3 regions of the Streptomyces sp. NPDC056835 genome follow, and region 3 is predicted to be linked to each of the others. Evidence: riboswitches for the same ligand, from Rfam matches in the RefSeq annotation. Region 3 holds a riboswitch; each other region holds the start of a gene.
What was found. A riboswitch is a leader RNA that binds a small molecule or an ion and turns the genes downstream of it on or off. The one in region 3 is predicted to bind cobalamin.

Region 1: linked by a shared signal. The riboswitch ahead of metE (5-methyltetrahydropteroyltriglutamate--homocysteine S-methyltransferase) and the one ahead of ACFRMN_RS11060 (ribonucleoside-diphosphate reductase subunit alpha) in region 3 are both predicted to bind cobalamin.
Region 2: linked by a shared signal. The riboswitch ahead of ACFRMN_RS36155 (ABC transporter substrate-binding protein) and the one ahead of ACFRMN_RS11060 (ribonucleoside-diphosphate reductase subunit alpha) in region 3 are both predicted to bind cobalamin.

The regions. Positions count from the first base shown of each region.
Region 1 covers NZ_JBHUBB010000009.1:186,369-190,541, forward strand. Annotated here, with positions in the region: gene metE (5-methyltetrahydropteroyltriglutamate--homocysteine S-methyltransferase) at 1-2,296, opposite strand, end outside; cobalamin riboswitch at 2,459-2,682, opposite strand; gene ACFRMN_RS12915 (hypothetical protein) at 2,868-4,121, opposite strand.
Region 2 covers NZ_JBHUBB010000051.1:36,489-40,661, forward strand. Annotated here, with positions in the region: gene ACFRMN_RS36145 (amino acid permease) at 1-975, shown strand, start outside; gene ACFRMN_RS36150 (Mov34/MPN/PAD-1 family protein) at 1,061-1,474, shown strand; cobalamin riboswitch at 1,493-1,625, shown strand; gene ACFRMN_RS36155 (ABC transporter substrate-binding protein) at 1,674-2,669, shown strand; gene ACFRMN_RS36160 (FecCD family ABC transporter permease) at 2,679-3,719, shown strand; gene ACFRMN_RS36165 (ABC transporter ATP-binding protein) at 3,716-4,173, shown strand, end outside.
Region 3 covers NZ_JBHUBB010000008.1:35,103-39,275, forward strand. Annotated here, with positions in the region: gene mctP (monocarboxylate uptake permease MctP) at 1-1,018, shown strand, start outside; cobalamin riboswitch at 1,119-1,286, shown strand; gene ACFRMN_RS11060 (ribonucleoside-diphosphate reductase subunit alpha) at 1,438-3,819, shown strand; gene ACFRMN_RS11065 (ribonucleotide-diphosphate reductase subunit beta) at 3,819-4,173, shown strand, end outside.

The DNA of each region.
Region 1 (4,173 bases), on a different contig from region 3:
GGATCTCACGGGCGGCGGTGACCAGGTTCTCCAGTGAGGCCCGGGTCTCGGGCCAGCCGCGGGTCTTCAGACCGCAGTCGGGGTTCACCCACAGTCGTTCGGCCGGGATGGCCTCAAGTCCCTTACGGAGGAGAGCCGCCACCTCCTCGGCGCTGGGGACCCGCGGGGAGTGGATGTCGTAGACACCGGGGCCGGCCTCGCGCGGGTAGCCGTGCTCGGCCAGTTCACGTGCGACCTGCATGTGGGAGCGTGCGGCCTCCAGGCTGATGACGTCGGCGTCGAGGTCGTCGATGGCCTGGACGATGTCCCCGAACTCCGCGTAGCACATATGGGTGTGGATCTGGGTGTCCGGCCGTACGCCGCTGGTGGTGAGCCGGAACGACTCGGTCGCCCAGGCCAGGTAGGCGGCATGGTCGGCGGAGCGCGGCGGCAACGTTTCACGCAGGGCCGGTTCGTCGACCTGGATGACCGATGTACCCGCCGCCTCAAGGTCATTGACCTCGTCGCGCAGGGCGAGCGCGACCTGGCGCGCGGTGTCGCCGAGCGGCTGGTCGTCGCGGACGAAGGACCAGGCGAGCATGGTGACCGGTCCGGTGAGCATGCCCTTGACGGGGCGGTCGGTCAGCGACTGCGCGTACGTCGTCCAGCGCACCGTCATCGGCTCGGGACGGGAGATGTCCCCGGCCAGTACCGGGGGCCGGACGTAGCGGGTGCCGTAGGACTGTACCCAGCCGTGCTGGGTGGCGAGGTAGCCGGTGAGCTGTTCGGCGAAGTACTGCACCATGGCGTTGCGTTCGGGCTCACCGTGGACCAGCACGTCGATCCCGGCCTTCTCCTGGAAGGAGAGGACTTCCCGGATCTCGTCCTTGATCCGCTCCTCGTATCCGGCGGTGTCGATCCGCCCGGTCCGCAGGTCGGCCCGCGCGGTGCGCAGTTCGGTGGTCTGCGGGAACGAACCGATGGTCGTCGTCGGCAGCGGCGGAAGGCCGAGGTGTGCGCGCTGGGCGGCGGTCCGTTCGGCGTACGGCTGCGTGCGCCGTCCGTCCGCGTCGGTGATGGCCGTGGTGCGGGCACGCACGGCGGGATCATGGGTCAGCGCGGACCCGGCCCGGGATGCCAGGTCGGCACGGTTCGCCGCGAGTTCGGCCGCGATGGTGTCGGTGCCCCGGTCAAGACCGCGCGCCAGGACGGTGATCTCCTGTGTCTTCTGCCGGGCGAAGGCGAGCCAGCGGGCGATCTGCGGATCGATATCGCGTTCGGCCGCGGCGTCCAGCGGTACGTGCAGGAGCGAGCAGGACGCGGAGACGTCCACGCGGTCGGCGAGACCGAGGAGCGTGCCGAGGGTCGCGAGAGACTTCTCGTAGTCGTTGATCCAGACGTTGCGGCCGTTGACGACACCCGCGACCAGGCGCTTGCCGGGCAGTCCGCCGACCGCCGCGAGGTCTTCGAGGTTGGCGCCGCCCGATTCGGTGAAGTCGAGGGCCAGCCCCTCGACCGGTGCCTTGGCCAGAACGCCCAGCGCGTCGCCGAGCCGCCCGAAGTACGAGGCGACCAGCAGCTTCGGCCGGTCGGTGGCGGCGCCCAGCTCACGGTAGGTCCGGGTGACGGCGTTCAGCTCGGCCGGAGTGCGGTCCTGGACCAGGGCGGGCTCGTCGAGCTGGACCCACTCGGCGCCGGCCGCGCGCAGATCGGCGAGCACTTCGGCGTACACCGGCAGCAGCCGGTCCAGCAGGGTCAGCGGCTCGAAGTCCGCGGCCACGCCCGGCGCGGGCTTGGCCAGCAGCAGATAGGTGACGGGGCCGACGAGGACCGGTCGGACGGTGTGTCCGAGCGTGAGGGCTTCCGTCAGCTCGGCGACCTGCTTGGTGGAGTCGGCGGAGAAGACGGTGTCCGGGCCGAGTTCGGGAACCAGATAGTGGTAGTTCGTGTCGAACCACTTCGTCATCTCCAGCGGGGCGACATCCTGGGTGCCCCGGGCCATGGCGAAGTACCCGTCCAACGCGTCGGCCTCGACCGCCGCGCGGTGCCGCTCGGGGACAGCGCCGACCATGACGCTGGTGTCCAGGACATGGTCGTAGTACGAGAAATCACCGGACGGCACTTCGTGGATGCCGGCGTCGGCCAGCCGCCGCCAGTTCGAACGGCGGAGATCCGCCGCGGTCTCCCGGAGGGCGTCGGCGCTGACGCGGCCCTTCCAGTAGCCCTCGACGGCCTTCTTCAGTTCACGGTTCTGTCCCTGGCGGGGGTAGCCGTACACGGTGGCTCGTGCTGCCGCGGCTGCGGGCTTCGCTGTCACGGAACTCTCCTTCGCGAAGATGTGTCCTGGTATCCCGGAGACGGGACCGAGGACGCGAAGGGACGACCGACCGGGCGGCCCACGACGCTGTGCCGTCCGTGTCTGCCGCTCGATATGTACGCCGACCCGCCCACGAGGTCACCGGGATGTCCGCACGCGATCGGTCGCGTGCGGGCAACGGGCAGGTCTTCGGACTCACGGGCCCGCCTCGTACGTACTGTCACGAGACACCTACTGGCCGTCGCTTCCCAGACCCGTCCGGGTCCAGTGCGTATGACGGCGGTCGTTCCCACTCACCGCTGCGGGGCAGTCCCGGATTTCCACCGGGTTCCCTCTTGCGACGCCCCGCCTGGCGGACAGGGCGAACCAGTTGCAGGGCCACCCTAGAGGGAGGAGGGGGGAGCGCGCATCCCTGCCCGGCCCCGGAGCGCGATACGGGCCTCCGCGCGCGGAGGCGTCGCGGCACGGCGGGGCGCGCCCGGCGGGCACGAGGAAGACGTCACGTCTCCCGGTGGAAGCTCACGCGCCCCTCAGAATTGAATGGGCCCGCTCCGTGGTGGTGCGGAGTGGTTCAGCGGCCGACCGTGTCGGCGTGGGCTCCGTCGCCGGGGACGAGGAGGGCGAGGTGGCCCCCGTCGTCGAGCGGTGTCGGGACGGTGAGTGTGACCAGTTGGACCGCTCGCTCCGCGTCGAAGAGGTGGATCTCGCCGTGCCCGCCCCGGGAGACGGCGACCAGTGTGCCTCCCGGCGAGCCCGCGATCGCCCGGCGCTGGACGCCGTCCCACGGTGTACCGCCGCGACGAGGGGCCCCGGTCATCGCCGGCAGAGGGAGCCGTGCCGTGACGTACGGACGCCCGCCGGGGCCGGTCGGCGCGGCGAGGAGGACGAGTTCGTCGCCGTCGGGGTGGACGCGGGCGTACGCGATATGGCGGGCGGTCACCGCCAATCGGAAGACGAGGCCGGGGCCCAGGTCCAGCCGGCCGGTGCCGCCGGTGTCGAGGTGGTGCCACCAGGCGTCGTTGGTCCAGTCCGGCCACTGCTCGGGATCGGCGGGCCCGCCTCGTACACAGGACCACAGGATCCGCCGGACAGGATCGAGCCGCAGGTAGAAACCTCGTCCGCCGGTCCTGCCGTCGGCCTGCCAGGGCAGTGGCGGCTCGGCGACGAGCCTGTCGCCGTTCCGTCGGGCGCGGTGCACACCTGAGCCCGCCGCGGCGAACAGCCGTCCGGTGAGCGGGTCCAGGGCGTCCCCGTGCCCGTCGTCGTCCGGGAGAGGGAGGCGCTGAACGGCTTCGGCGGGCGGGCAGGCGGGAGCGGCGGCCATCAGGTCGCTGTGCCGGTGGACCGTCAGCTCACCCGGTTCGCGGTGGCGCAGGACGACCAGCGGCTCCCGGCCGCCCACGACGGTGACTCCCGGCTCGCCCACCCGCGTGCGTACGCGCACGGCGCCGGCGCGGCCGGGCGCGCCGAGGTCGACGGCCGTCAGCAGGTCGGTCCACGCCTCGCCGTTGCGCCCGAGGCCAGTGGTGACGGCGAGGTGTCGCCCGGTCGGGTCGGCCGACAGGTGTTCGGCCGGCGTGGCGACCGGCACCGCGGTCTCCACCAGGGGTCGTCCCGCGTCGGGACCGTAGGGATCGAGGACAAGCAACTCGCCGGCCCGGTCGTCGACGAACGCGGTCCGGTCGCCGCTCAGTGCGAGGAACCCGGCGTGCTCGGCGAGGTGCCGGCCGCTCATCACCGTTCGTTCCGTGCCGTCGGGAAGGTCCAACAGGGTTATTCGGCCCGCTACTTGGTCGGCGACCAGCAGGCGAGGGGACAGGGTCACGGCGAACTCCGATGTCGGGGCGGCTGGTGTGGGGCGCCTCGTGTGGGGGCGG
Region 2 (4,173 bases), on a different contig from region 3:
AAGATCTTCGGCGAGGTCGAGTTCTGGTTCTCGATGATCAAGGTCACCGCGATCATCGGAATGATCGTCATCGGTCTCGGCGTGCTCACCCTCGGCTTCTCCGACGCCGGTGACACCGCCGCCGCCTCCAACCTCTGGGCACACGACGGGATCTTCCCCAACGGCATCGGCTCCAGCCTGATGACCCTCCAGGGCGTCATGTTCGCCTATCTCGCCGTCGAGCTGGTCGGCGTCACCGCGGGCGAGTCCGAGAACCCGGAGAAGACCCTCCCCAAGGCGATCAACACCCTGCCCTGGCGCATCATCGTCTTCTACGTGGGCGCGCTGTCCGTCATCCTCGCGGTCGTCAAGTGGACCGAGTTCTCGGCGGGCGCCAGCCCCTTCGTCCACGCCTTCGAGAAGATGGGCATCCCGCTCGCGGCCGGCATCGTCAACTTCGTCGTGCTGACCGCCGCGCTCTCCTCCTGCAACTCGGGCATGTACTCCACCGGCCGGATGCTGCGCGACCTCGCCGCCAACAGCGAGGCGCCGAAACTCTTCGGCAAGCTCAACTCCCGCAAGACCCCGGCCTTCGGCATCACCGTCTCCGTCGCCCTCATGGGCATCGGTGTGGTCCTCAACTACATCGTCCCGGAGAAGGCCTTCGGCTATGTGACGTCCGTGGCCACGGCCGCAGGCATCTGGACCTGGATGATGATCCTGCTCAGCCATATCCGCTACCGCCGCGGGGTACGGGCGGGCCTGCTGCCCGCCTCGTCGTTCCCCGCCCCGGGCGGTTCGGTGTTCAGCTGGGTCGCGGTGGGCTTCCTGGCCCTCGTCACCTGTCTGATCGCGTACGACAAGGACGCGCGGGTCTCCCTCTACGTGGGGGCGGTCTGGGCGGTCTGTCTCCTCATCGGCTGGCAGTACCTCAAGCGCCGCGCCCCGCGCGTCACGGCGGGCGACTCCCCCCGGGAGTACGCCTCCGCCGAGTAGGGCCGCGAGGACCCAGGACGGCCCCCGGAACCGGGAAACTCCCTCCCGGATCCGGGGGCCGTACTCGTCCCTTTATATTTTCTCCATGCTCACCATCACCCAGGCCCTGCACGACAAGATCGTCGAGCACGCGCGCGCCGACCATCCCGACGAGGCGTGCGGCGTGGTCGCGGGTCCCGCCGGGACCGGCCGGGCCGAGCGGTTCATCCCCATGCTCAACGCCGCGCGCTCGCCCACCTTCTACGAGTTCGACTCGGCGGATCTGCTCAAGCTCTACCGGGAGATGGACGACCGGGACGAAGAGCCGGTGATCATCTACCACTCGCACACCGCGACCGAGGCGTATCCGTCCCGTACGGACATCACGTACGCCAACGAGCCGGGCGCCCACTACGTCCTCGTCTCCACCGCCGACCACGACGACTCGGGCCCCTTCCAGTTCCGCTCGTACCGCATCGTCGAGGGCGAGGTCACGGAAGAGGACGTCGAGATCGTCTAGGTCCTGTCCGCGGCGCTCACACGGTCTGACAAACTGAGCGCCGAACCGAGGCGGTGGGGATCAGGAAGCCGGTGTGAATCCGGCGCGGTCCCGCCACTGTGACCAAGCCCAGCTTGGCAGCCAGGAACTGACCTGCCGCCCTTCTCCCACCAGCCAGGGGACGCGGAAATCCCCCGGAGGAGGCCCTGCCGTGTCTGTGCTGTCCCGGCGCCGTGCGCTCATGCCCGCCGTCATATCCGCCCTGCTGCTCCCGCTCACCGCCTGCGGCGGCTCCGCCTCCACGGACGCGAAGGACGGCGCGCGGGCCGCGACCACCGCGCCCGGCTTCCCGTACACCGTCACCAACTGCGGGGTGAAAACCACCTATCAGGCGCCGCCGAAGCGGGTCGTCACCATGAACCAGCACGTCACCGAAGTGATGCTGGCGCTCGGCCTGGAGAAGTCCCTCGTCGGCACCGCCTATCTGGACGACCGGATCCTCCCCGCCTACGAGAAGGCGTACAAGAGCGTCCCGGTGCTCGCCAAGGAGTACCCCTCCAAGGAGCGGCTGCTCGCCGCCAACCCCGACTTCGTCTACGGCGGCTACGCGAGCGCCTTCGCCGCCAAGGACGGCCGCAGCCGCGACGACCTCAAGGCCGCCGGTATCCACACCCGGCTCAACCTGGAGAACTGCCCCGAGGACAAGACCTCCCTCGACGACGTCTACCAGGAGGTCCGCGAGACCGGCCGCACCTTCGGCGTCCCCGACCGCGCCGAGAAGTGGATCGCCGCAGCCCGCACCACCGTCACGGACACCGCCGCCCCGCTCAAGGGCGTCGAGCCGGTCTCCGTCTTCGTCTACGACAGCGGCGACAAGACCGCCTTCACCGCCGGCGGCAAGGGCATCGGCAACGAACTGATCACCCGCGCCGGCGGCCGCAACGTCTTCGCCGACCTCGGCAAGTCCTTCGCCGACGCCACCTGGGAACAGGTCGTCGCCCGCAAGCCCGACGTCATCGTCATCCACGACTACGGCTCCACCACCGTCGCCCAGAAGAAGAAGCGGCTGCTGGAGGACCCCGTGCTCAAGGACGTACCGGCCATCAAGAACAAGCGGTTCGCCGTCATGCCGCTCTCGGACGTGGTCCTCGGCGTACGCGCCCCCGACGCCATCGAACGGCTCGCCGCGCAGCTCCACCCCGAGTCCGTCAAGTAGGCCCCGGCCATGACCCGGACCACCCCGCCCGGCCACGGGCGGCTGCGCTACACCCTGGTGCTCGGCTGCCTCGCCGCCGCGCTCGCCACCGCCGTCGTCGCGGGCCTCGCCCTCGGCTCCGTACGCATTCCGCCCGGCCAGGTGATCACCATCCTCACCGGCGACGCCGACCCCAGCCCCTACCGCACCATCGTGCTCGACGTACGGCTGCCCCGCGTGCTGCTCGGTGTGATCGTCGGCGCCGGGCTCGCCGTCGTCGGCGCCGTCCTCCAGGCGCTCGTACGCAACCGGCTCGCCGACCCCTTCCTCCTCGGCATCTCCTCCGGCGCGTCCGCCGGCGCCGTGCTGGTCATGGTCCTCGGCATCGGCGGCGGGATCACCACCACCCTCGCCATGCCCGCCGCGGCCTTCGCCGGCTCGCTCCTCGCCCTGGCGCTGGTGTACGGGCTGGCCCGCCGCCGCTCCACGATGACCGGCGGCCGGCTCGTCCTCGCCGGGGTCACCGTCTCGTACATCCTCTCGGCGCTCACCACCCTCATCCTGATCATCTCGGCCCGCCCCGAGCACTTCGAGGAAGCCATCTACTGGACCTTCGGCGGCCTCGGCAGCGCCCGCTGGTCCACCCTGCTCCTGCCCGCGGTCGTCCTCACCCTCGGCACCGTGCTGCTCATGGCGCTGGCCAGACCGCTCGATCTGCTGCTGGCGGGCGAGGAGGGCGCGACCGTACTCGGCCTGGACACCTCACGCTTCCGCGCCGCGGTCTTCGTCCTCGCCTCCCTGGTCACCGGCGTGATGGTGGCCGCCAGCGGCGCCGTCGGCTTCATCGGACTGCTCGTCCCGCACGCCGCCAGAATGGCCGTCGGCGCGAGCCACCGCGCCCTGCTGCCGGTCGCGGCCCTGGGCGGAGCGGTCCTCCTCGTCGTCGCGGACCTCGCGGCCCGTACCGTCGCCGCGCCCCAGGACGTGCCCGTCGGCGTACTCACCGCGCTCACCGGCGGCCCCGCCCTCCTGTGGCTGATGCGCCGCCGCCCCGAAGGAGCCCCCGTATGACGGCGACACTCCGGCTCGAAGGACTCTCCTACGCCGCCGACGGCCGCCGGCTCGTCGACAGCGCCGACCTGACCGCCGCCCCCGGCGAGACCGTCGGACTCGTCGGTCCCAACGGCAGCGGCAAGACCACCCTCCTGCGCTGCGTCTACGGCACGCTCCGCCCCGACCACGGACGGGCCCTGCTCGACGGCGACGACCTCCTCACCATGACCCCCAAGGCCAGGGCGCGCCGCGTCGCCACCGTCCCGCAGGACGGACAGCTGGACTTCGAGCTGACCGTCCGCGAGGTCGTCGCGATGGGCCGTTCCCCGCACAAACGCTTCTGGGAAGCGGACACCGCCGAAGACGCGGCCCTCGCGGAAGCCGCCCTCGACCGCGTCGGGATCGCCGCCCTCGCGGACCGCGCCTTCCCCTCACTCTCCGGCGGCGAACGCCAGCGCGCGCTGGTCGCCCG
Region 3 (4,173 bases):
CATCGTGATCGTCGTGGCGATCATCTACATCCCCATCAAACTGGGCGGGTTCGACGATATCTTCGCCAAGGCGGGCGACGCCTTCGCGCAGACCAACCCGGCGACCGGCCAGCCACGCGGCGCGCTCGCGCCGGGCGAGGCCGGGCACTGGGGCTACGCCACGCTGGCGCTCGGTTCCGCGCTCGCGCTCTTCATGTATCCGCACTCCATCACGGCGACGCTCTCCAGCCGCAGCCGCGAGGTGATCCGGCGCAACACCACGATCCTGCCGCTGTACTCACTGATGCTGGGACTGCTGGCGCTGCTCGGCTTCATGGCGATCGCCGCCGGGGTCAAGGTGGACAACGGACAGCTGGCGATCCCTCAGCTCTTCGAGACGATGTTCCCCGACTGGTTCGCGGGGGTGGCCTTCGCGGCCATCGGCATCGGCGCGCTGGTGCCGGCCGCGATCATGTCGATCGCCGCGGCGAATCTCTTCACCCGCAATATCTACAAGGACTTCATCAAACCGGACGCGACCCCCGCGCAGGAGACCAAGGTCTCGAAGCTGGTCTCGCTGCTGGTGAAGGTGGGCGCGCTGGTCTTCGTCCTGACCATGGACAAGACCGTCGCCATCAACTTCCAGCTGCTGGGCGGGATCTGGATCCTCCAGACGATGCCCGCCCTGGTCGGCGGCCTCTTCACCCGCTGGTTCCACCGCTGGGCGCTGCTCGGGGGCTGGGCGGTCGGCATGGTGTACGGCACGGCGGCGGCGTACGGCGTGGCCAGCCCGACCCAGGCGCACTTCGGCGGCAGCTCCAAGGAGATCCCGGGGCTGGGTGAGATCGGCTACATCGGCCTCACCGCGTTCGTGCTCAACCTGGTGGTGACGGTGGCGCTCACCTTCGTCCTCCGCGCGGCCAAGGCCCCGGAGGGCACGGACGAGACGAGCCCGTCCGACTACACGGCGGACGCGGGCGACCCGGGCGTGAAGGTCGAACTGCCGGCCGCGACCTCGGGCGGCTCCGGAGGCCACTGACCGGTCGCGTACGGCCTGGACGGGCCGCCGGATCCCTTGGAACGAGGGGGATCCGGCGGCCCTTTCGCTGTCCGCGCGGGCCCGAACGGAATGACGCACGACACAACATCTGGGGGGTGGTACCCGAGCCAGCCCCCACATGTATGCTCGACCCCGCTGTCACGCAGGGGAATCCGGTGCGAATCCGGAACTGTCCCGCAACGGTGTGATGTGGTGTGCTTTGCCATACCCACGAGTCCGAACACCTGCCGACAGTGCGTCCGGTTCGACCGAATCGGACGCCGAGACGTCCGGGCCTCGTGGATGGGCCGGTGGGCGCCGTACGCCGTGCTGCCCCGATCCGGGTCGTACGGTCCGTACCGCGAGAACCTGCCCGCTCCCCTCCCGACGGCCCAGAGCCGAGCGAGGGAGAGCACCACGTGACCATCGCGCCAGCCGATCCGGCTTCAGGCATCTCCGAGGCCGCCGCGCGGGCGGTCGACGGACCGGGGACCGCACTGCTGCGGACCCTGACGGACCTGACCGCCGATCTGCCCGACACCGACCCCGGAAGAGTCGCCGCCGCCGCGCTGCGCGGCCGTAACGCCCGGTCGGACGAGGCCGAGCTGCGCGAGCTCGCCACCGAGGCGGCCGCGGGGCTCATCTCCGAGGACCCCGCCTACTCCCGGCTCGCGGCCAGGCTGCTGACCCGCACCATCGCCGACGAGGCCGCGGGCCAGGGCGCCGTGGCGTTCTCCGCGTCCGTCGCCGTCGGTCACCGCGAGGGCCTGATCGCGGACCGTACGGCCGGCCTCGTCACGCTGCACGCCGATTTCCTCGACGCGCTCATCGACCAGGAAGCCGACGACCGCTTCGGCTACTTCGGGCTGCGGACCCTCTACAGCCGCTATCTGCTCCGCCACCCGATCACCCGCCAGGTCATCGAGACCCCGCAGCACTTCATGCTGCGCGTGGCCTCAGGGCTGGCCGAGGACGACAGCGCCCGCGCGCTCGACGAGGTCGCCGCGCTCTACCGGCTGATGAGCCGGCTGGACTACCTCCCGTCCTCCCCCACCCTCTTCAACTCCGGTACGCGCCATCCGCAGATGTCCTCCTGCTATCTGCTGGACTCCCCGCTGGACGAACTGGACTCGATCTACGACCGCTACCACCAGGTGGCGCGGCTCTCGAAGCACGCGGGCGGCATCGGCCTCTCGTACTCCCGCATCCGTTCGCGCGGTTCGCTGATCCGGGGCACCAACGGGCACTCCAACGGCATCGTCCCGTTCCTGCGCACCCTCGACTCCTCGGTCGCGGCCGTCAACCAGGGCGGCCGGCGCAAGGGCGCGGCCTGCGTCTACCTGGAGACCTGGCACGCGGATCTGGAGGAATTCCTGGAGCTGCGCGACAACACCGGTGAGGACGCCCGCCGTACGCACAATCTGAATCTCGCGCACTGGATCCCGGACGAGTTCATGCGCCGGGTCGAGTCGGACGGCGTCTGGTCCCTCTTCTCCCCCGTCGACGTGCCGGAACTGGTCGACCTGTGGGGCGACGCGTTCGACACGCGCTACCGCGAGGCGGAGGCCGCGGGACTGGCGCGCAGGACCATCCCGGCCCGCGAGCTGTACGGCCGGATGATGCGCACCCTCGCCCAGACCGGCAACGGCTGGATGACCTTCAAGGACGCCTCGAACCGTACGGCGAACCAGACCGCCGAGCCCGGCCGCGTCGTCCACTCCTCCAACCTCTGCACCGAGATCCTGGAGGTGACGGACGACGGCGAGACCGCCGTCTGCAACCTCGGCTCCATCAACCTCGGTTCGTTCGTGCCGGCGTCGGGGGACATCGACTGGGAGCGGCTGGACGAGACCGTCCGTACGGCCGTGACCTTCCTCGACCGGGTCGTGGACATCAACTTCTACCCGACCGAGCAGGCCGGTGACTCCAACGCGAAGTGGCGCCCGGTGGGCCTGGGCGCGATGGGCCTCCAGGACGTCTTCTTCAAGAAGCGGCTGCCCTTCGACTCCGCCGAGGCCGCCGCACTCTCCACGAAGATCGCCGAACGGATCATGCTCGCCGCGTACGAGGCGTCCTGCGCGCTCGCCGAACGCAACGGCCCGCTCCCCGCCTGGTCCGAGACGCGCGCCGCGCGCGGGGTGCTGCACCCCGACCACTACGACGTGGAGCTGAACTGGCCGGAGCGCTGGGCCGCGCTGCGCGCCCGGATCGCCACGAGCGGCATGCGGAACTCGCTGCTCCTCGCGATCGCTCCGACGGCGACGATCGCCTCGATCGCGGGCGTGTACGAGTGCATCGAGCCGCAGGTCTCCAACCTGTTCAAGCGCGAGACGCTGTCCGGGGAATTCCTCCAGGTCAACTCGTACCTGGTGGACGAGCTGAAGCGGCTCGGCGTCTGGGACGCGCAGACGCGCGAGGCGCTGCGCGAGTCGAGTGGATCGGTGGCGGGGTTCAGCTGGATCCCGGCGGAGGTGCGCGAGCTGTTCCGTACGGCGTGGGAGATCCCGCAGCGCGGACTGATCGACATGGCGGCGGCCCGTACGCCGTTCCTCGACCAGAGCCAGTCGCTGAACCTGTTCCTGGAGACGCCGACCATCGGGAAGCTCAGCTCGATGTACGCGTACGCCTGGAAGAAGGGCCTGAAGACGACGTACTACCTGCGCTCGCGTCCGGCGACGCGGATCGCGCGGGCGGCGGGTGCGACCGCCGCCGTACCCGTACCCGTACCCGCGCAGGCGGTCTCCGAAGACGCGATCGCCTGCTCCCTGGAAAACCCCGAGTCCTGCGAGGCCTGCCAGTAATGACCACTTCGGAAAAGAACCTCCTGGACCCGGGCTTCGAGCTGACGCTGCGGCCCATGCGCTACCCGGACTTCTACGAGCGCTACCGCGACGCGATCAAGAACACCTGGACGGTGGAGGAGGTCGACCTGCACTCCGACGTCGCCGATCTCGCCAAGCTCTCCCCCGGCGAGCAGCACATGATCGGCCGGCTGGTCGCGTTCTTCGCGACGGGCGACTCGATCGTGTCGAACAACCTGGTGCTGACGCTCTACAAGCACATCAACTCCCCCGAGGCGCGGCTCTATCTCTCCCGCCAGCTCTTCGAGGAGGCCGTACACGTCCAGTTCTATCTGACGCTGCTCGACACGTATC